DNA from 2 places in the Laribacter hongkongensis DSM 14985 genome. Region 2 is predicted to be linked to the other one. Evidence: predicted binding sites of a transcription regulator. Region 2 holds the regulator's gene; the other holds the start of a gene.
The links. The regulator NrdR, encoded in region 2, represses ribonucleotide reductase genes. The targets are predictions, from matches to a motif close to AAANACNATATATNGTNTTT.

Region 1: nrdD (anaerobic ribonucleoside-triphosphate reductase) is a predicted target of NrdR. The motif match lies at 2,723-2,742, and genes of this name have one in related genera.

What each region holds. Positions count from the first base shown of each region.
Region 1 is NZ_AUHR01000002.1:55,985-66,857, reverse strand. Features, by position in the region: gene G542_RS0101840 (cytochrome ubiquinol oxidase subunit I) at 1-626, shown strand, start outside; gene cydB (cytochrome d ubiquinol oxidase subunit II) at 636-1,775, shown strand; gene G542_RS0101830 (NifB/NifX family molybdenum-iron cluster-binding protein) at 1,799-2,158, shown strand; gene cydX (cytochrome bd-I oxidase subunit CydX) at 2,177-2,311, shown strand; gene G542_RS0101820 (cyd operon YbgE family protein) at 2,304-2,573, shown strand; gene nrdD (anaerobic ribonucleoside-triphosphate reductase) at 2,805-4,922, shown strand; gene nrdG (anaerobic ribonucleoside-triphosphate reductase-activating protein) at 4,939-5,418, shown strand; gene G542_RS17305 (hypothetical protein) at 5,550-5,864, shown strand; gene G542_RS15625 (hypothetical protein) at 5,871-6,149, opposite strand; gene G542_RS0101795 (NUDIX domain-containing protein) at 6,173-6,733, opposite strand; gene G542_RS0101790 (DUF2062 domain-containing protein) at 6,708-7,268, opposite strand; gene G542_RS0101785 (acyl-CoA dehydrogenase C-terminal domain-containing protein) at 7,452-9,239, shown strand; gene G542_RS0101780 (L-serine ammonia-lyase) at 9,364-10,731, opposite strand; gene dtd (D-aminoacyl-tRNA deacylase) at 10,779-10,873, opposite strand, start outside.
Region 2 is NZ_AUHR01000004.1:178,393-189,265, reverse strand. Features, by position in the region: gene apbC (iron-sulfur cluster carrier protein ApbC) at 1-384, shown strand, start outside; gene G542_RS16035 (ribonuclease domain-containing protein) at 593-961, shown strand; gene G542_RS16030 (barstar family protein) at 952-1,227, shown strand; gene G542_RS0105450 (flavin reductase family protein) at 1,307-1,891, shown strand; gene G542_RS0105445 (LrgB family protein) at 1,923-2,612, opposite strand; gene G542_RS0105440 (CidA/LrgA family protein) at 2,599-3,042, opposite strand; gene G542_RS16025 (LysR family transcriptional regulator) at 3,149-4,051, shown strand; gene G542_RS0105430 (malate/lactate/ureidoglycolate dehydrogenase) at 4,585-5,631, opposite strand; gene ribD (bifunctional diaminohydroxyphosphoribosylaminopyrimidine deaminase/5-amino-6-(5-phosphoribosylamino)uracil reductase RibD) at 5,682-6,833, opposite strand; gene nrdR (transcriptional regulator NrdR) at 6,839-7,297, opposite strand; gene glyA (serine hydroxymethyltransferase) at 7,755-9,002, opposite strand; gene G542_RS0105405 (hypothetical protein) at 9,099-10,175, opposite strand; gene G542_RS16020 (methyl-accepting chemotaxis protein) at 10,695-10,873, shown strand, end outside.

The sequences.
Region 1 (10,873 bases), on a different contig from region 2:
AGATCGTGGCCAAGAACCGCCTGCGCATCGAATCCGGCATCAAGGCCGTCAAGGCGCTGGACCGGCTGCGTGCCAACCGCAACGACGCCGAAGCCAGGGAGCTGTTCGAACGCCACAAGGCCGACCTCGGTTTTGGCCTGCTGCTGAAGAAATACACGCCGGACGTGACGCTGGCGACGGCGGCCATGATCGATGCCGCTGCACGCGACACCATCCCCGGCGTGACACCGATGTTCTGGACCTTCCGCGTGATGGTCGGGCTGGGCTTCTGGATGCTGCTGCTGTTCAGCGCAGCGCTGTGGTTCTCGATCAAGGGCTGCTTTGCCGACCGGCCGTGGCTGCTGCGGGCCGCGTTGTGGAGCCTGCCGCTGCCGTGGATTGCCTGCGAGGTCGGCTGGTTCGTGGCCGAGTACGGCCGCCAGCCGTGGACCATCTACGGTGTGCTGCCCACGCGGCTGTCGGTGTCCACGCTGTCGGTCGAATCGCTGTATGGCTCGCTGGCGGGTTTTGTCGGCTTTTACACGCTGCTGCTGGTGGTCGAAATGTTCCTGATGGTGCGCTTTGCCCGTCAGGGGCCGGGATCGCTCGGCACCGGCCGTTACCAGCATGAAGCCCATTCTCACTAGGAGCGCATCGTGATCGATTACCCCACCCTGAAAATCGTCTGGTGGCTGCTGGTCGGCGTGCTGCTGGTCGGCTTTGCCATCATGGACGGCCACGACATGGGCGTCGGCACCCTCTTGCCATGGGTCGGCAAGAACGATGTCGAACGCCGCGTCATCATCAACACCGTCGGCCCGCACTGGGACGGCAACCAGGTCTGGTTCATCACCGGCGGCGGCGCCATCTTTGCCGCCTGGCCCCTGGTGTACGCCACGGCGTTTTCCGGTTTTTACTGGGCAATGCTGGCGGTACTCTGGGCCCTGTTCTTCCGGCCGGTCGGCTTTGACTACCGCAGCAAGATCAATGATCCGCGCTGGCGCTCGACCTGGGACTGGGGGCTGTTTGTCGGCGGATTCGTGCCGCCGCTGATCTTCGGCGTGGCCTTCGGCAACCTGTTGCAGGGCGTACCGTTCCGCTTCGATGCCAACCTGGTGTCGTACTACGAAGGCTCGTTCTGGGGACTGCTCAATCCGTTTGCCCTGCTGTGCGGCGTGGTGTCCAGCGCCATGATCACCTGCCACGGAGCCATCTACCTGGCACACCGGACCGAAGGCGACATCGCGGCCCGCGCCCGCCGCTGGGCCATGGCCACCGGCCTGCTGGCCCTGGCCGGCTTTACGCTGGCCGGTGTCTGGCTGGCCAACGGCATTGCCGGCTACGTGATCACCTCGGCCCTTGACCCGGCCGCCCTGCCCGACCCGCTGGCCAAGACGGTGGTCATCCAGGAAGGCGCGTGGATGGCCAACTATGCGCGCTGGCCGCTGGCCTGGCTGGTGCCGCTGGCAGCCTATGCCGGCCTGGGGCTGGCCCTGTGGCTGCTGCGCCGCGGACACAGCTTTGCCGCCTTCTGGGCCTCGGCCGTCGGCCTGACCGGCATCATCGGCACCGCGGCCGTGTCGATGTTCCCGTTCATCATGCCCTCGTCGCTTGATCCGGTTTCCAGCCTGACCGTGTGGGACAGCGTTTCCAGCCCGCGCACGCTGACCATCATGCTGGTGGCAACGCTGATCTTCATGCCGATCATCATCCTCTACACCCGCTGGGCGTACCGCGTCATGCGCGGCAAGGTGACAGCCGACTACGTGCGGGAAAACAGCCACAGCGCCTACTGATGAAGCACAAGGAAACACGACTGATGAAAATAGCCCTGACCAGCCAGAACCGCCGGGACCTGACCGCCCACGCCGGCCGTTGCCGCCATTTCGTGGTGTATGACACGCACTCGCCGCAGCTGCCGGTGCAATGGCTGCAACTGCCGCTGGCCGGCACGCTGCACGAGGCCGATCCGGTAGCGGACCATCCGCTGGCCGGCATTGACGTGCTGATCACGGCCGGAGCCGGTGACTGCCTGCGCCAGCGTCTGGCCAGGGCGGGCATCCGGCTGGTCATCTCCGGCCAGCCGACGCCGGACATGGCGCTGGCGGACTATCTTGCCAATCCGGCGGCACAACCCCTGGACACGCACGGCGACTGCCAGTGCCAGTGCGCCCACTGAACAAAGGAAGGATTCCGAATGTGGTATTTCGCCTGGGTACTGGGCATCGGCTTTGCCGTGCTGCTGGCCATCCTCAATGCCTTGTGGGGCGAGCATGAAGAGGACCGCCGCCTCTCGCTCCAGCAAGATGCCGAAGCCGACCTGCATGGCTGAACCGGCTGCATCCCGCGTGCATGGCCCGCTGCTGCTGCTCGGGATTGCCATCATGCTGGGGCTGACGGCCTATCCGGCCTTGCTGGCCACGCCGGACGGCAAGGCGGATCATCCGGCAGCCCTGCTGCTGTTCTGGGCCATGAGCGCCAGCTTTGTCCGCGGGGTGGGCTTCGTGCCGCACAACCGCCTCATCCGCCTGCTGCTGGGCGGACCGGCAGCGCTGCTGGCCCTGCTGGTTGCCGCCATCCGGCTCTGGCCCTGACAGCCGACGACCCTAACCAACGCCCCGCCCAGCGGGGCGTTTTGTTTGCCCCGGTATCTGCCGCCCGGATTTTTTGTCCAGCCAATGACAAGGACAAATACGGCAAACCTGTCTCAGGTCAAAACCTGACCGTGGTGGCCTCAGGTAAATTACACAACATCTTGTGTTTTGCAGTCGTGAAAATCATACATATTGATAGAGCATGACTTCTATCCCTTCCCGAGGCTGTTCATGAAACCCGTAATCATCAAGCGCGACGGCTGCCGCGCCCCCTTTAACGCCACCCGCATCGCCGAGGCTGTCGATGCTGCCCGCCGGGCCTGCGCCCATGCCGATGCCGGACTGGGAAACGCACTGGCGCGGACCATCGGAGATGAACTGGCCGGACGCGAAGAAGTCGACATCCACGAAATCCAGACCCGGGTGGAAGACCTGCTGATGGCACAGGCGCCGGAAGTGGCACGGGCCTATATCGAATACCGCCACGACCGCGACCTCGCACGCGAGGCGCGTGGACGGCTGGCGCAGGACATTGCCGGGCTGGTGGAACAGAGTAACACGGCACTGCTGAACGAAAACGCCAACAAGGACGCCAAGGTGATCCCGACCCAGCGCGACCTGCTGGCCGGCATTGTCGCCCGCCACTACGCGCTGACCCACCTGCTGCCGCGCCATGTGGCCGAGGCACACCAGAAGGGCGAGCTGCACTTTCACGACCTGGACTATTCGCCGTTCTTCCCGATGTTCAACTGCATGCTGATCGACGTCGAAGGCATGCTCACGCACGGTTTCAAGATGGGCAACGCCGAGATCGACACGCCCAAATCGATCACCAGTGCCGCAGCCGTCACTGCCCAGATCATCGCCCAGGTGGCCAGCCACATTTACGGCGGCACCACCATCAACCGCATCGACGAAGTGCTGGCGCCGTATGTCACCCTCAGTCACGCCAAACACCTGGCCGTTGCGGCCGAATGGGGCATTGCCGACGCCGAAGGCTACGCCATGGCGCGTACCGAGAAAGACTGCTTTGACGCCTTCCAGTCGCTGGAATACGAAGTCAACACGCTGCACACCTCCAACGGCCAGACGCCGTTCGTGACCTTCGGCTTTGGCCTCGGCGAAAGCTGGCAGGCCCGCATGATCCAGCGTGCGATCCTGAAGAACCGCATTGCCGGTCTGGGCAAGAACCACAAGACGGCGGTGTTTCCCAAGCTGGTGTTTGCCATCCGGGACGGCCTCAACCACAAGGCCGGCGATCCGAACTACGACATCAAGCAACTGGCGCTGGAGTGCGCCAGCAAGCGCATGTACCCGGACATCCTCAACTACGACGAAGTGGTGCGCGTCACCGGCTCGTTCAAGACGCCGATGGGCTGCCGCTCGTTCCTGTCGAAGTGGGAACAGGACGGCGCAGAAAAGCATGAAGGCCGCAACAACCTTGGCGTGGTCAGCCTCAACCTGCCGCGCATTGCGCTGGAAGCGCAGGGTGACGAAGCGCGGTTCTGGCAATTGCTGGACGACAAGCTCGCCGTTGCCCATGACGCCCTACTCTACCGCATCGAACGGCTCAAGGGCGTAAAGGCGCGCGTGGCACCGATCCTCTACATGGAAGGCGCCTGCGGCGTGCGTCTGAAGGCTGACGACGAGATCAGCGACATCTTCAAGCACGGCCGTGCCTCGATCAGCCTTGGCTACATCGGCCTGCACGAAACCGTCAACGCGCTGTACGGCAATGCCGTTCATGTTTTTGACAGCGACGCACTGCGCGACAAGGCCATCGCCATTGTCAGCCGCCTGCGGGCCGCCACCGACCGCTGGAAGGCCGAAACCGGCTACGGCTTCAGCCTGTATTCCACGCCGTCGGAAAACCTGTGCTCGCGCTTCTGCAAGATCGACGCCCGCGACTTCGGCATCGTCGACGGAGTGACCGACAAGGGCTATTACACCAACAGCTTCCACCTTGACGTGGAAAAGAAGGTCAATCCCTACGACAAGATCGACTTCGAGGCGCCCTACCCGCCGCTCGCCAGCGGTGGCTTCATCTGCTACGGCGAATACCCGAACATCCGCCACAACGTCGAGGCGCTGGAAGACGTGTGGGACTACAGCTACCGCAAGGTGCCGTACTACGGCACCAACACACCGATCGACGAATGCTACGACTGCGGTTTCACCGGCGAATTCCGCTGCACCAGCAAGGGCTTTGTCTGCCCGGCCTGCGGCAACCGCGAGCCCTCGCGGGTATCGGTCACCCGGCGCGTCTGCGGCTATCTGGGCAGTCCTGATGCGCGTCCGTTCAATTCGGGCAAGCAGGAAGAAGTGAAACGCCGCGTCAAGCACCTGTAAGCGCGGAACAGTCCTCATGCATTACCACAAGTACTATCCGGTCGATGTCGTCAACGGCCCCGGCACGCGCGCCACCCTGTTCGTGTCGGGCTGCGAGCACCGCTGTCCCGGCTGCTACAACGCCACCACCTGGCCGGTGGACAGCGGCCGGCCTTTTGACGACGCGCTGGCCGACCGCATCATTGCCGACCTGAACGACACCCGCATCCGCCGGCGCGGGTTGTCGCTCTCGGGGGGGGATCCACTGCACCCGGCCAATCTGGCTACGGTCAGGAAGCTGCTTGAGCGGGTACGGACCGAGTGTCCGGGCAAGGACGTGTGGTGCTGGACCGGCTACACGCTGGCCACGCTGAGCGCGGCACAACACGAGGTGGTTGCGCTGGTCGACGTGCTGGTGGACGGCCGGTTCGAACAGGACGAGGCCGACGCCACGCTGGTGTGGCGCGGCAGCCGCAACCAGGTGATCCACCGGCTGACGCCGGACCGGACGGAATGAGTCGGCCGGACAGCCAAGGTTGCACGCCATGCAGATTGTCTGACAATCCTGCTTGTCCTGTGCCGCAGGCCACGCTACGTTGACAGAGTGCAGTTCCGCGAAACACAACCTTATGTGTACAGGAGGCCTCCATGCTGTCACCGCGCTTTGCCATCGTGCTGTGGACGTCGTTCTGGGTGGCCGGTCTGGCCACTACGGGCATTTTCCTGGTCATCGACCCTGCCAGTCCGGCGCTCGCCGGCCAGCCGCTGTTTGATTCGCCCCTGACCGCTTACGGCACCGTGTTTCTGCTGGCATGGGTGTTTGCAGCGTTCTGCGCCGCTTCAACGCTGTTTTTCATCCGGACGCGTGACGAGGTCAACGGCTACTGTGCCGTCCGTGTCCAGCCTCGCCGGCGCCGGCACGATCTTCCGGCACCGCAGGCAGGCGTGCAGTCCTTCGACTGAACCGGATCAGCTGTCCTCGTGGCTGCGGGCCACGATGGTCATCGCCATTTCAAAGCGGGAACCGGGCTCGACGGCACAGCAATGCATCACCTCGGTGGTCAACCGCAGGGGTGCGACCGGCTTGCCGGCCAGATCGGGGGCCATGACGATGATTTCGAGCATTTCGCGAAACTGCGGCACGTATTCGCTGTGTACGGACAACCCTTCAACGGTGAGCTCCACGCATTCGCCATAGAAGGTTTCCCCGCGACGGGTGCGGATACGGGCCGGACAGCGCAGTTTCATGACCAAGGCTCTTGGACTAGGGGTTAGACAGCAACGATGCGTTCAATCCGGCCGGCAAGAAACTGCTCGTACCAGTAAAGTCCGGCCAGCGTCTTGCCGTCACACAGCTCGCCGCTGGCAGCAAGACGGCGGACTTCGTCCAGAGACAGGGTCAGCACTTCGAGGAATTCCCCTTCGTCCAGCCGGCGCTCGCCGGATACCAGCCCTTCGGCCACAAAATAGACGATGCGTTCGTCGGAGTAACCGATGCAGGGATACCCGGTCGGCAGTTGCCACCAGTGTGCGGCAGCGTAGCCGGTTTCCTCCAGCAACTCGCGCCGGGCAGTGGCCAGCGGTGATTCATGCGGGTCGATCTTGCCGGCCGGAATCTCCAGGAACTCGCGCCCGGCGGGATAGCGGAACTGCCGCTCGAACACCAGCCGGCCATCAGGCAAAGCGGCAAAGACCGCAACGGCGCCCGGATGCCGGATGAACTCCCGCTGGCTGGTCCGGCCGCCGGGCAGGCGCACCTGGTCGCGCGTGACCTCGAAAAATCCGCCCTGATACACCACGTCGCCGTCAATCCGGTTTTCGGTCAGATCCATGCCGCCACTTTCTTTTTCTCCAGGCATGCACGACGTGCATGCGCCATACACCTTCAACCACGACATAGCCTGCCAGCGCCAGGGTCAGGGCCAGCGCCACCAGACCGACCAGCAATGACGGCCCGAGCGACCACGCCCAGTCACCCAGTGCATGGGCCCACGCCACCAGACCGGCCTCTCCCGGTTCGGGCGGCTCGGTCATTCCGGCGCCATGATAGCCAGTAATCAGCTCGCCATATTTAAGCGCCAGCAAATACAGCGGCACAATGGTAAACGGGTTGGTGTAGAGGGTGGTAAACAGCGCCACCGGCAGGTTGACGCGGAACAGCCACGCCAGGATACCGGCCGACAGCATCTGTGTCGGTCCGGGCATCAGCCCGCAAAACAGGCCGATCGCCACCGCCCGGCTGACATTGCGCCGGTGCAGCTGCCAGAGCTGCGGCTGCCGCAGCGCCGGCCCCATCCACGCCAGCCAGCGGTTGTGCACGATCGACTCGTGGGAAGGCAAAACCCGCCTGAACCATTTTCTCGACATATGTTCTGAATCATTCAAACAACAGGAAAACCCTGCGGGCCGGTTTTGCGCCACAGAATCCAAACATTCGTTTGAAATCCGCTTGCGCCATTTCAAACGGTCGTTTAACCTATGGCAAAAGAGGTCGGGACAATCATGTCACCGGCCGATCACTCCCAGCTTAACCCACCGGAGACAAGAGAGATGCCTGCCTATCAAGCCCCGCTGCGTGATTTTGATTTCGTCCTCAATGAACTGATCGGCGTGCAGGACATCCTGCCGAACCTGCCGGGCTACGAAGACGCCTCGGCCGATGTTTTCGCCTCCTATCTGGACGCTGCGGCCAAGTTCTGCGAAAACGAACTCGCCCCGATCAACCGCGCGGCTGACGAGGAAGGCTGCCACTATGACGCCGCCACCAAGAGCGTCAAGACTCCGGCCGGCTTCAAGGAAGCCTACCAGCAATACTGCGAACTGGGCTTTACCGGCCTGGATTGCGACCCGGCCTACGGCGGCCAGGGCATGCCCAAATCGCTCGCCTTCCCGGTCATGGAAATGCAGTGTTCGGCCAACGTCGCCTGGTCGATGTACCCGGGCCTGTCGCACGGTGCCTATTCCGCCATCCACGCCCACGGCACCGACGAACAGAAAGCCACCTACCTGCCCAGGCTGGTAGACGGCAGCTGGACCGGCACCATGTGCCTGACCGAACCGCACTGCGGTACCGACCTCGGCCTCCTCAAGACCAAGGCCGAGCCGAATGCCGACGGCAGCTACAGCATCACCGGCACCAAGATCTTCATCTCCGCCGGCGAGCACGACCTCTCCGACAACATCATCCACCTTGTGCTGGCCCGCATGCCGGACTCGCCCAAGGACGTGAAGGGCATCTCGCTCTTCATCGTGCCTAAATTCCTCGAGGACGGCAGCCGCAACCCGGTCTCCTGCGGCGCGCTCGAACACAAGATGGGCATCAAGGCCAACGCCACCGCCGTCATCAACCTTGATGGTGCCAAGGGCTGGCTGATCGGTGAAAAGAACAAGGGCCTGGCCTGCATGTTCACCATGATGAACGCTGCCCGTCTGGGCTGCGGCATGCAGGGTCTGGGCATTGGCGAAGCCTCGTTCCAGGGTGCACTGGCCTACGCCAAGGAGCGCCTGCAAATGCGTGCACTCAACGGCCCGGCCTGCCCGGACAAGCCGGCTGATCCGATCATCGTGCACCCGGACGTGCGCCGCATGCTGATGACGCAAAAGGCCTACACCGAAGCCGGCCGCGCCCTTACCGCTTTCCTGGCCCTGCAACTCGACATCGAGGAAAAATCTACCGATGACGCTGCCCGCCAGGACGCCGCCGACACCGTCGCCCTGCTGACCCCGGTTGCCAAGGCCTTCATGACCGACAACGGTTTCCTCGCTGCCAACATGGGCGTGCAGGTTTTCGGCGGGCACGGCTTCATCCGCGAATGGGGCATGGAACAGCTGGTGCGCGACTGCCGCATCTCCCAGCTCTATGAAGGCACCAACGGCATCCAGGCCATCGACCTCCTCGGTCGCAAGGTGCTGATGGACCAGGGCGCCAAGCTGCGCAAGTTCACCAAGCAGATCCACAAGTTCTGCGAAGCCAACGCCAGCAATACCCAGATCAAGGAACTGGTCGAGCCGCTCAACGCGCTGAACAAGCAGATCGCTGAAATCACCATGGGCATCGGCATGGCCGCCATGATGAACAAGGACGAAGCCGGTGCCGCCGCCACCGACTACCTGCGCCTGATCGGTCACCTGACCTACGGCTACTTCTGGGCCTGGATGGCCAAGGTGGCCGCCGAGAAGATGGAAGGCTCGCCGGAAGCCGCGTTCTACAACGCCAAGATCACCACCGCACGCTTCTACTTTGCCAAGCTGTTCCCGGAAACCCAGTCGCTGATCGTCACGCTCAAGGCCGGCGCCAAGCCGCTGATGGCACTGGAAGCCGACCACTTCGCATTCTGATTTTTCTCCTGCAGGCTCCATTTGGGTACGGCACCTCCGGGTGCCGTCTTTTTTTGCCTGTCACCGGCCAAACCGGCAAAAAAGCGGGCCATGCCCGCTTTTTTTCATCACCTGCCAGAGCAGCTCAACACTCGGTCATGTTCACCGTCACCGCCAGACCGGCCAGCGAGGTTTCCTTGTACGTCGCCAGCATGTCGCGCCCGGTTGCCAGCATGGTGGCGATCACCGTGTCGAGCGACACCTTGTGCTGCCCGTCCTCCAGCAAGGCCAGCTGGGCAATCTTGATGGCCTTTTCCGCAGCAATGCCGTTACGCTCGATGCAGGGAATCTGCACCAGCCCGCCGACCGGATCGCAGGTCAGCCCCAGGTGGTGTTCCATCGCCATTTCGGCGGCGTTTTCCACCTGCGCCGGCGAGCCGCCCAGGGCAGCGCAATAGGCTCCGGCAGCCATCGAGCAGGCTACGCCCACTTCGCCCTGACAGCCCACCTCGGCCCCGGAAATCGATGCCCCCATCTTGTAGAGCATGCCGATGGCGCCTGCCGTCGCCAGAAAATCGACCACGGCCGCATCACTGGCCCGCGCATTGAAATTGCGGAAATACTGCAACACCGACGGCACGATGCCGGCAGCGCCATTGGTCGGTGCCGTCACCACCCGGCCCCCGGCGGCATTTTCCTCGTTCACGGCCATGGCGTAGAGCATCGGCCACAGCATGATGTCCATGCGGCCGGCCAGCTGCTGGCTGACCAGCTTGCGGAAAATCGACGGCGCGCGGCGCTTGACCTGCAACCCGCCCGGCAACACGCCATCATGCCGGCAACCGGCCTCGATGCAGCCCTTCATCACCTCGGCAATGTCGAGCAGGCGCTGGCGCACGTCGGCCTCGTTGTTCCAGAAAAACTCGTTGGCCAGCACGATATCGGCCACCGGTTTCTGCTCGCGCCGGCAATGCGCCAGCAGCTCGGCCGACGATGAAAACGGATACGGCGGCATTTCCCGCTCGGCCAGCGGCTCGCCGAACTGCTCCTCGGTCACGACAAACCCGCCGCCGACCGAGTAATAGCGCTGTTCGCGCAGGCAATGGCCCGCAGCGTCAAACGCGGCAAACTGCATGCCGTTGGAGTGCGGCTTGAGGAACTGGTGCCGGTTCAGCCGCACGTCGGTGGCAAAGTCAAAGCCGATTTCGCGCCGGCCGGCCAGCTTCAGCGGCGTCCCGGCCTGCAAGGCACGAAAGCGCGGCTGCACTTCGTCCGGATTCACCAGATGTGGCAAGGCGCCCTCCAGCCCCAGCAACGTGGCCGACACCGTTCCGTGTCCCTCGCCTGTCAACGCCAGCGAGCCATACAGGTCAGCCTGCACGCGCGCCACCCGGTCGATCAGTCCGTCGGCCTCCAGCCCGGCCGCAAACTCGGCCGCGGCTTTCATGGGCCCGACGGTATGCGAACTCGACGGGCCGATGCCGATCTTGAACATATCGAACAAACTGATCATGAACTGCTTTCCTTCCAGCGCGGCCAGCCTGGCCAACGCGATTGTGTCTACTCCGGCTGGCGCGAATCCAGCCACAACGTGACCGGGCCATCGTTCACCAGCGCGACCTGCATGTCGGCACCGAACACACCGGTCGGCACCG
Region 2 (10,873 bases):
GTGACCACGCCGCAGGACATCGCCCTGATCGACGCCAGGAAGGGCCTGACCATGTTCGAGAAGGTCGGTGTGCCGGTGCTTGGCATTGTTGAAAACATGGCCATGCACGTTTGCAGCCAGTGCGGCCACGTCGAGGCCATCTTCGGCTCGGGCGGCGGCGCCCGCATGGCCGGACAGTACCAGGTCGAGCTGATCGGCCAGTTGCCGCTGGAGCTGGCCATCCGCCAGTCCATGGACGAAGGCCGCCCGACGCTGGTGTCGGCTCCGGACAGCCCAGCCGCCGCCCTGTACCGGCAGATCGCCCGCAAGGTGGCGGTCAAGGTCGGTGAAAAAGCGCGCGACTACAGCTCGCGGCTGCCGAAAATCGTGGTGCAGAACACCTGACCGCCCGACCGTACTCATTGCCTGCCGCGCCCCGTCTGCCGTTCCGGCGACGGGGCGTTTTGTGTCCAGCGGCTTGCCGCACCCGCGACCGTCATGCAGAATCGCCCGCATGTCGTCTGTTTCCCCTGTCATGCACGCTGCCTGGCTGATCGCCCTGGCTGGCCTCCTGGCTGTGCCTGCCCACGCGCAGGAGGCGGCCTGTACCTAGGTGGCCCGCGAGCTCAATGCCCGTCTGGCCACACCGGTCGACAGCCGTGAGCTGGCCGAAACGCTGGGTACACTGGCGGCCACCGGCCGGCTGCCCGACCGCTTTGTCACCAAACGCCAGGCCCGCGAAGCCGGCTGGCAACCGGGCAAAAGCCTGTGGCAGACCGACGGGCTGGCGGGCAAATCGATTGGCGGCGACCGCTTCGGCAACCGGGAACACCGTTTGCCGGCAGGCCGCTGGCAAGAAGCCGACCTCGATTACCGGGGCGGCAAACGCAACGCCAAGCGCCTCGTGTTTGCCGGCAGCGGACGACGTTTTGTCACGGTTGACCATTACCAGTCCTTCACCGAGGTGCCGCCATGTCGCTGACCTGCGAGCTTAAAGCCGTCCGTTCCACCAAAGACTTCTACCAGCAGCTGGCCAAAGGTCTGAAGCTCCCGGCCACCTTCGGCCACAATCTCGACGCCCTGTTCGATGCCCTGACCGGCAGCATCGAAGGCCCGGCCACCATCTTCTGGCACAGCTCGATCGCTGCCCGCAACGAGATGGGAGACGAGGCGTTCGAAAACATCATCGGCACCCTCTACGAAGCCAGCGGCGACAACCCCGACCTGCAGATCTGGCTCGGTCTCTGAGCACCAGCCTGCCCTGGCCGGCCCACGGGCGGCTCCCGTTGCCCCGTCTGCCGGCCGTTCACTTTCGCGGACTCCAGCCATGCCACCCCATCTCGCTCCCGTACCGCTCGACAAGGCCTACCGGCTGATCAATCACGGTCCGACCGTGCTGGTATCGGCCCGCCACCAGGGCGTGGACGACGTCATGACTGCCGCCTGGGCCTGTGCGCTGGATTTTGCACCGCCCAGACTGACCGTGGTGGTGGACAAGTCCTCGTACACCCGGACCTTGCTGGAAGGCAGTGGCCGCTTTGTCGTACAGGTACCGACGGTGGCCCAGCTGGCGCAGGCCTATGCCGTAGGCACCCGCAGCCTCGCCATCGACCCCGACAAGCTCGCGCACGCCGGCGTCACCTTCTTTGCACTGGACGGCCATGACCTGCCGTTTGTCGAAGGCTGTGCCGGCTGGCTGGCCTGCCGCCTGCTGCCCGAACCGCACAACCAGAGCACCTACGACCTGTTCATCGGCGAGGTGACCGGCGCCTGGGCCGACACGCGCGTGTTTGCCGACGGTCACTGGCATTTTGAAACCGCCGACCCGCGCTGGCGCAGCCTGCACCATGTGGCCGGCGGCCAGTTCTACGCCATCGGCGAACCGGTGGCAGCGGCGGGCGACGCAGTCTGAAACCCGCGCCGGGCGCCTCCCGGCATCCGGTTTACCACAACCAGCCGGCCACCAGCGGTGCCACCAGCACGGTGAGCGCCCCGCCGATCATCATCACCAGGCTCGACACCACGCCTTCGGTTTCACCGATCTCGCGCGCCCGGGCCGTGCCCGCTGCATGCGAGGCGCCGCCAAAGGCAGCGCCCCTGGCAATGGCACTGCGTACCGGCAGGCAGCCCAGCACGGCCCGTCCCAGCACCATGCCGGTCACGCCGGTCAGGATCACGAACAGCCCGGTCAGGTCGGCCGACCCGCCAATGCTGTGCGCTGCCGCCAGGGCAAACGGCGTCGTGATCGAACGCGCCATCAGCGACTTTTGCAGCAGCACCGGCAGGTCCAGCCAGCGCGCCAGCAGCACCGAGCCGCCCACCCCTGTCGTCACCGCCACCAGCGTTCCCACGGTCAGCGACAGCACATGCCGGCGCATCAGCTGGCGGTATTCGTACAGCGGCAGGGCAAACGCCAGCGTGGCCGGACCCAGCAGCCACACCAGCCAGTGGGTCGAACCGGCATAGTCGGCATAGGGAATCTGCACGCTGATCACCACGGCCAAGAGAGCCAGCGGCGTCAGCACCAGCGGCGCCAGCCAGACCTTCGGATAACGCCGGTAAAGGCGCTTGTTGAGGAAATAGAAGCCCAGCGTCAGCAGTACCGACAGCACGCCGAAATCAAGCGCCGACATGATGCATCCTCCCTGCGCGCTGGTGCCGGCGCCGCGCCAGCCGGATTTCCAGCCGGTACATCCGGTCCACCGCCAGCGACGTGGCGGCCAGCACCAGTACCGTACCGCCCACCACCACCACCACCAGCTTGAGACCGCTGTGCAGCAGCAGGTCCGGGTACTGCACCACCGACACCACCACCGGCACAAAAAACAGCAGCATTTCCGCCAGCAGCCAGTCGGCTCCGCGCCGGATCCAGTCCGGACGCACCACACCGCTGGCAAACAGCGCCAGCATCAGCACGATGCCCACCAAGTTGGCCGGCCAGCCGATCCGCACCGAAACCGCACTCACGCCCCACCAGATCGCCATCAGCACACCGATCTGCGCCCAGAGCACCAGCGCATCACGGGCGGAGCAACCCGTGACACGCCTGAATAAGCCGGACATGAAACTTGTCCTGTCAATCAAGAAGCCGCCAGTATAGAAAAGCCGTTACACGCAATCTAATGAATTAAACTCATTCGATTCATTCCAGAAAGGCATGGAAATGGACTTGCGTGCCCTGCGGTATTTCGTGGCGGTCGTCCGGCTGGCAAGTTTCACCCGCGCGGCCGAACAGCTGTTCGTCACCCAGCCCACCATCAGCAAGATGATCCGCTCGCTGGAAGACAGCCTGGGAGAGCCGCTGCTGGTACGCGACGGCCGGCAGATCCGCCCGACCGCCGCCGGCTCCATCGTGCTGGAGCACGCTGAACGCATGCTGCGCGAGGCCAGCCACCTGCACGAGGACCTCGCCGGACTGCGCGGCCTTACCCACGGCCAGCTGTGCCTCGGCATTCCACCCATGGTCGGCCCGCTGGTCGTGCCGTTGCTGGCCAGCTTCCGCGCCCGCCACCCCGGCATCCGGCCCCGTTTTACCGAGTCGGGCGGGCTGGCGCTGGAAGCCGCGGTCAGCCGCGGCGAAGTCGACCTGGCCATCAGCGTGCTGCCGGTCCGCGATGACAGCCTCGCCGTTGCACCGATGGCGGATTACCCGCTGTGGGCGGTCCTGCCGGGCGGTTCGCCTCCGGTGCCGTCGCCATTGCCGCTGGCTGCCCTGCACGACCAGCCCTTCGTCCTGTACGAGGACGATTTCGTGCTCACCGGCCGCATCCTCGCCGCCTGCCGCCAGCGCGGTTTTGTGCCGGCAGTGGCCGGCCAGAGCCGGCACTGGGACTTTATCGGTGAGTTGGTCGCGGCCGGCACCGGCGTAGCCCTGCTGCCCTCGCCGGTCGCCAGCCGGCTGGACCCGGCCCGGGTGCGCTGCGTGGAGCTGGATGAGCCGGACCTGCGCTGGCGGCTGGGCTGGGTCTGGCGCGAGGCGCTGCTGGACCACGCCTCCCGCGCCTGGCTCGAGCATGTCGGCGCCCGGCCGCAAGAACGTTCCCCGGAGGCTCCGCAGCCCGGCCACCAGTGATACTGCCGTGCGCGGCGCCGGCCGGATGCCGGCGTCAGACAGCCATACCGGCATCATCGGTGCATCTTTAAAACCGCGATCAGGCTGGTGCCCTCCCGGCCCGAATCCCGTGCTACCACAAAGACGAAACCGGCCCGCAGCCACCCGGGCTGTCCGCAGGACAAGCGTTCCGGGCAGCGGCCCGCGATGTTCTGCGGCAAGCGGAATGTCCATACGGCACGGGCACCTTCACGATGGTCAGCAGCCGGCAATGCCGGGCGCAACACCCTTTGCCCTGCACCGGCAAACCGGCCCGAAGCCCGACAGGCCACCCGCAGTACCGGCTTGCCCGGCTGACCCGGGCATTGCGTTGTGTCATGCAGCTTTGGCCACCCGGATGTCTGATGATGGCCGCCCGCAACGGCACCGTTTCCGGGTGCGTCCACCAAACGCCCCCAGGCAGGCTCCGGTAACAGTGGCTGGCCCCGTGGCTCCGCTCATCCGGCGGCCGGATACCCGGCAGCCGTGACGATTTGCCTGTTCCGGTGCTCCGCTCAGACTTGGGCCCCTGCTCGCCGGGCCGCTTTGACAATGCCCTGCCATTCGGCCTCGGCCATCCCGGTGCCCCATTGCAGGCGCTCGTGGCGCTGCCGGCGTTCCGGGTCGCCGGCCAGTTGCACCGGTTGCCCGGCCGTGGCAGGCGGGGACGAACGGATCCAGCCCGCCATGGCGTCAAACTCCTGTCGCAGCCAGTCCATGTCGGCCAGCCGGGCCGGGTCGATCAGGATGGTGGTCATGTTGTTGAGGATGCCGCCTGCGCGCGGATTGCCCGGTTGCAGGGTGCCGCCGCCTGACAGCAGGCCGGCCAGCAGCTCGCACGCGGCCACCAGCCCGCTGCCCTTGTGGTCGGCCATCGGCCGCAGGGCGCCGGTGGGAGACTCCCACATGGCCCTGGGGTCGGCGGTGGGCTGCCCGGCCGCGTCCAGCATGACCGGTGTGTCAAACCGGCGACCGGCCAGATACGCCACGCGGGTCTTGCCGTACGCCACCATGCTGGTGGCGAAATCCAGAATGAACGGCGGCTCGCGGACGCCGCCCGGCAAGGCAATGCACAACGGATTGGTACCAAAGCGCGGTGCGGTGCCACCGAACGGTGCCACCAGCGGCTGATCGTAATCGATGACGTTGACGAAGTGGATGGACACGAAACCCAGCCGGGCAGCCAGTTCGCCGTAATGGCCGATGCGCCCCAGGTGATGGGCTGCCGACAGGGTCATCAGGACCACCTGCGTCTGGCGCACCCTCGCGCTGGCAGCCCGCATGGCCTCGACCGCAACACGCTGGCCATAGCCGCGTTCACCGCTGAATTGCAGCACCGCCCCCTGGTCATTGAGCAGCCGCGCCGGCTGGTTGGGGTGCAGTGTGCCGCGGGCCACGCTGTCGACGTAAAAGGGCAGCATGCCGATGCCGTGGCTGTCATGGCCGCGCAGGTTGGCCTCGACCAGATGGCCGGCCACCAGACGGGCTTCGGCCGCCGTACTGCCCAGCGCCGTCAGGGTGGCCTCGGCCATGTGGCGCATCCGGTCTGCCGTCAGCTTCATCCTGCATCCCTCCCTGGTCGGTCAAGATGACAAGATAGTGCCGGGACCGTTCAATCTCCAGCCTGGCTGCCCGGCCGCAGGGTCAGACGCAGGTCGTTGCCGACTGAACGGACATCGTGCCAGCGCCAGCAGGACTTGTCGGCCAGCGCAGCCAGCGGCGGCAGGTCGAACATGCCGCGGGCGGAATGCCCCAGCACCACCGGCGCCATGTAGCACACCAGCTCGTCCACCAGCCCGGCGTGCAGCAAGGCACCGGCCAGCCCCATGCCGGCTTCGCACCAGACGTCGTTGACACCCAGCCGGCCAAGATCGGCCAGCAGGGCGGCAAGGTCCACCCGCCCGTCCGCCCCCGGCAGCGACACCACAGTGTGTCCGTGCAGCCGCCCGGTGGCCGGCGTGGTTGCGGCGGTATACATCCGCACCGGGGCACCGCAAAAGATGGCGGCATCCGGATCGAGCGTTCCGGCCCCGTCGACAATCACCCGCAGCGGCTGGCGCACCTGGGTGGTAGCTTGCAGGCGGCCGGCCGGGGTATCCTGCAATGCCGGCGGCAGGACATCCGGTACCAGATTGCGCACGGTCAGTTGCGGATTGTCGGCCCGCACGGTGCCGCTGCCGGTCAGGATGACATCGTGGCAGGCGCGCTGGCGCATCACGTCCGCCCGCGCCTGAGCGCCGGTAATCCACTGGCTCTGGCCGTCCGCCAGCGCGGTCTTGCCGTCGAGGCTGATGCCCAGCTTCACCGTCAGCCACGGCCGCCCGCGCGTCATGCGGCTGACAAAGCCGCGGTTGAGCTCGCGCGCCTCGGCTTCCAGCAGGCCGCTGGCACACTCGATGCCGGCTGCGGCCAGGCGTGTCATGCCCTGACCGGCGACCAGCGGATTGGGATCGACCATGGCCGCCACCACGCGCCCGACTCCGGCTTGCAGCAGTGCATCGGCGCAGGGCGGCGTGCGGCCGAAATGGCTGCACGGCTCCAGCGTCACGTAGGCCGTGGCGCCGCGCGCCCGTTCGCCGGCCATGGCCAGTGCATGCCGCTCGGCATGCGGCGTGCCGGCGCGGACGTGCCAGCCCTCTCCCGCCACCTGTCCGTCACTGACCACGACGCAGCCCACGCGGGGATTGGGCGCGGTACTGGTCATGCCCAGACGCGCCAGTTGCAGGGCGCGCGCCATGTAGCGATGGTCATCGGCGCTGAACATGCGGCCTAGTCCTTGTCGTGGGTGATTTCGCGGATGGCGTCGGAAAACTCGGCGACGTCCTGGAAGCTGCGGTAGACCGAGGCAAAGCGCACGTAGGCCACCTTGTCGAGGCGAGCGAGTTCACCCATCACCATTTCACCGATCTGGCGCGCGCTGACTTCGCGCTCGCCCAGTTGCAGCAGCTTCTGCTTGACGCGGCCCACGGCCTCGTCCACCAGCGGTGTCGGCACCGGCCGCTTGTGCAGGGCACGGGTAAAGCCGGTACGCAGCTTGGCATCGCTGAATTCGGCGCGGTGGCCGTCCTGCTTCACCACCTGCGGCATGCGCACTTCGGCGGTTTCGAACGTGGTGAAGCGCTTGTCGCACTCCAGACAGCGACGACGACGACGGATGCTCGCCCCGTCCTCGCTTACGCGGGAATCGACCACCTGCGTGTCGGCATGACCGCAAAACGGGCATTTCATGGCACGGCCCCCCTGATCCTGATGACAAAACGGCGGGACCGTGCCCGCCATGAAAATGTGGATTGCCGCCGGCACAGCCTCCGGCCTGGCCACGGTATCCGGTGGCGACAGGCCGGTCTGGCCGGACAGAAGGCGCCGATTGTACCGGTTGCCGCCGACAACCCCAATGCCGGTCCGGTCATGGTGGTGACGGCATCCTGCGGGCGCTCCGTTCCGGACAACCGGACGGGTTTGCTAGAATGTCAGGCTTCAATGCTGTTCCTGCCTGCCCGTATCCCCATGTCCCGTTCCGACAAGCTGCTGCTCAACACCGTGTTTTTCGTCATGTATGCCCAAGGCATTTTCTTCCTGCACCACATCCTGTTCCTGTCCTGATCCCTGCCCTGTCCGCGCCGCGGGCAACAAAAAACCCGCACCGGCTGCACGCCGGCACGGGTTGACCTGACAGGCAGTACGCTTACCTGGCGTAAACCGGGAAGCGGTCGGTCAGAGCCTTGACCTGGCCTGCCACGCGGGCGATCACGGCGTCGTCTTCCGGCGCATCCAGCACGTCGGCGATCAGGTTGGCGACCAGACGGGCTTCTTCTTCCTTGAAGCCGCGGGTGGTGATGGCCGGGCTGCCCAGACGGATGCCGGAAGTCACGAACGGGCTTTCCGGATCGTTGGGGATCGAGTTCTTGTTGACGGTGATGTGCGCCTTGCCCAGTGCGGCGTCGGCGGCCTTGCCGGTCAGGCCCTTGGCACGCAGGTCAACCAGGAACACGTGGCTTTCGGTGCGGCCGGACACGATGCGCAGGCCGCGTTCGGTCAGGGTCTGCGCCATGGCAGCGGCGTTCTTCAGCACCTGCTGCTGGTATTCCTTGAATTCCGGTTGCAGGGCTTCCTTGAAGGCCACGGCCTTGGCGGCGATCACGTGCTCGAGCGGGCCGCCCTGCAGGGTCGGGAACACCGACGAGTTGAGCATCTTCTCGTATTCGGCCTTGGCGAGGATCAGGCCGCCGCGCGGGCCGCGCAGGGTCTTGTGGGTGGTCGAGGTCACGAAGTCGGCGTGCGGCACCGGGTTCGGGTACAGGCCGGCAGCCACCAGGCCGGCGTAGTGCGCCATGTCGACCATGAAGTAGGCGCCGACCTTTTTGGCGATCTGGCCCATGCGTTCAAAGTCAAAGCGCAGGGCGTAGGCCGAGGCACCGCCGATGATCAGCTTCGGCCGGGTTTCCATCGCCACGCGTTCCATGTCGTCGTAGTCGATTTCTTCGTTGGCGTTCAGGCCGTAGGCCACGATGTTGAACATCTTGCCCGACAGGTTGGCCGGCGAACCGTGGGTCAGGTGGCCACCGTGGCCCAGGTTCATCCCCATCACGGTGTCACCCGGCTTGAGGATGGAGAAATACACTGCCTGGTTGGCCTGCGAGCCGGAGTGCGGCTGCACGTTGGCGTACTCGGCACCAAACAGCTCCTTGACGCGGTCGATGGCCAGCTGCTCCACCTTGTCGACGTACTCGCAGCCACCGTAGTAACGCTTGCCCGGATAACCTTCAGCGTACTTGTTGGTCAGTTGCGAGCCTTGCGCTTCCATCACCGCCGGGCTGGTGTAGTTTTCGGAAGCAATCAGCTCGATGTGCTCGTGCTGGCGGACGATTTCGGCGTCCATGGCCGCAGCGAGTTCCGGGTCAAAAGCGTGGATAGTGTGGTTTGCAGGAAACATCGTAGTTTTTCCGGATCAGAAAGGGAGGCCAACGTCTAGAAGGCGCAAATTCTAACGCAATCAAGGACACGGCGACACCGCGCCCTGAATGCGGCATCAGGCCAGACGGGCCGCGGCGTCGTTGCAGGTCACCAGGAACGGCACGCCGTCAACCCGGTCAGGCTGGATGTCGGCCAGCACCCGTACGTCGCTGACCTGGCATTCGCTCATCAGGGCGCGGAAGTTTTCCTCGATGCGTTCGACGCTGTCGAGCGGCGCCAGCGGCCAGACGAATCCCGACCAGTTCTTGTCGTCGCCGGGACTGGAAACGGTAAAGCGGATCTCGTTGTTTTCGTGCGCGGCAGCGACGCCGACGATCTCGACACCGCCCTTGCGCAGCTTGCGGATGATGTTCGATGCCCACATCTGCAAATTGACGTCCAGACGCAGGGCCAGCCCCTGGCGCAGCGCTTCGGGCACCAGGTTGGGCACCGCCGGGATCGGGAACAGCGTGACCTTGGGCGTTTCCAGCTGGGCAGTCAGGTTGCGCATCACCAGCATGCCCCAGTCTCCCACCATGCCCCCCAGCCGCACCGGGGCCGGCTGGCCGGCCTCTTGCAGGGCCACGCCGAGCAGGTAGCGTACGAACACGCCTTCTTCATGCACGGGCACCGGCGTACCGGCCAGCGTCTGCGGCAGGCCTTCCAGTCCGGCGGACTGGCTGCATTGCCACAGCTGCCCGAATGACAGTCCGGCCAGCGTATCCGGATGCAGCAGCTCGCCCCCCAGCCATACCTGGGCCGATTCGCGGATGACGCCCTGCTCGCGCAGGATGGCCAGCACCGGCCCGGCATCAATCCGGGCCGGCAACTGCGTTTCCTTGCGGCTGCCGGTCGCCAGCACCAAAGGCAGGGCAAACACCGCCGCATGCCGCTCCGCTGCACCGGCTCCCAGCACGTCGAGCAGGGTATGCCACAGATGGCGACAGGCGGTCTGCTCGGGGGCCAGTTGCAGCGCCACGGTCAGCGCCTGCGCGTCGTCCATGTCCAGCGCGTCGCGCAGGAGCCCTTCCAGAGCAGCCTGCTTGCGATCAATGGCAGCGGCATCCGTTTCCGCCAGACGTGCCAGCACGGCACGGATGATTTCGTTTTTCGGCGCTACACGCGGCAGCAGGCGCGGATCAGGCAACAGCATCGACATATTCGGCTACGGCACCAAAGATTGGGGAGCCCTATTGTCGCATAGCCGCAGCCACACGGAATATCAAAGCATCCGCGACAAACACTTGACATCGTTGAGCGGGCTCTGGCAAACCCCATCCGGAAAGAATGTTCATTTATGAACAATTTATTACAGACAAACGGCTTAAACGAAGCTTTGCTTCACCTTAACAGGAGATTGTGCGTCAGTTTTCGCCCAACTCCACCAATTATCCGTTCGGAAAACAACAATACTGATTGACAGTGAATCCGAACGTCACCATAATCCGCAGCCATTGAGATGCAGCAACTGCTTCTTGATAGTTTCTCCTCTATTTCTCCTTTGTAGATTGCGGCGCGGCCCTCACGGACTGCGCCATTTTTTTGCCCGCAGATACAGCAAGTAATTTGTCATGAATCAACGGGGGAGCATCTATGCTCCGGGTCACGTACATCCCAAAAACATAATCTGTTATGGTGGTCCGTGGTTTTAGCTGCTGCCCATTCCTGCGCCATGAAAGTCAATCTGCCTGTCACTCGTAACGAAACGCCCTTCACCCGCGGCACCATCGTTACCAAAACCGATCTCAAAGGCGTCATCACCTACGCCAACGATGCCTTCGTCGAGATTTCCGGCTTCAGCCGGGAAGAACTGATCGGCCAGAGCCAGAACATCGTCCGTCACCCGGACAT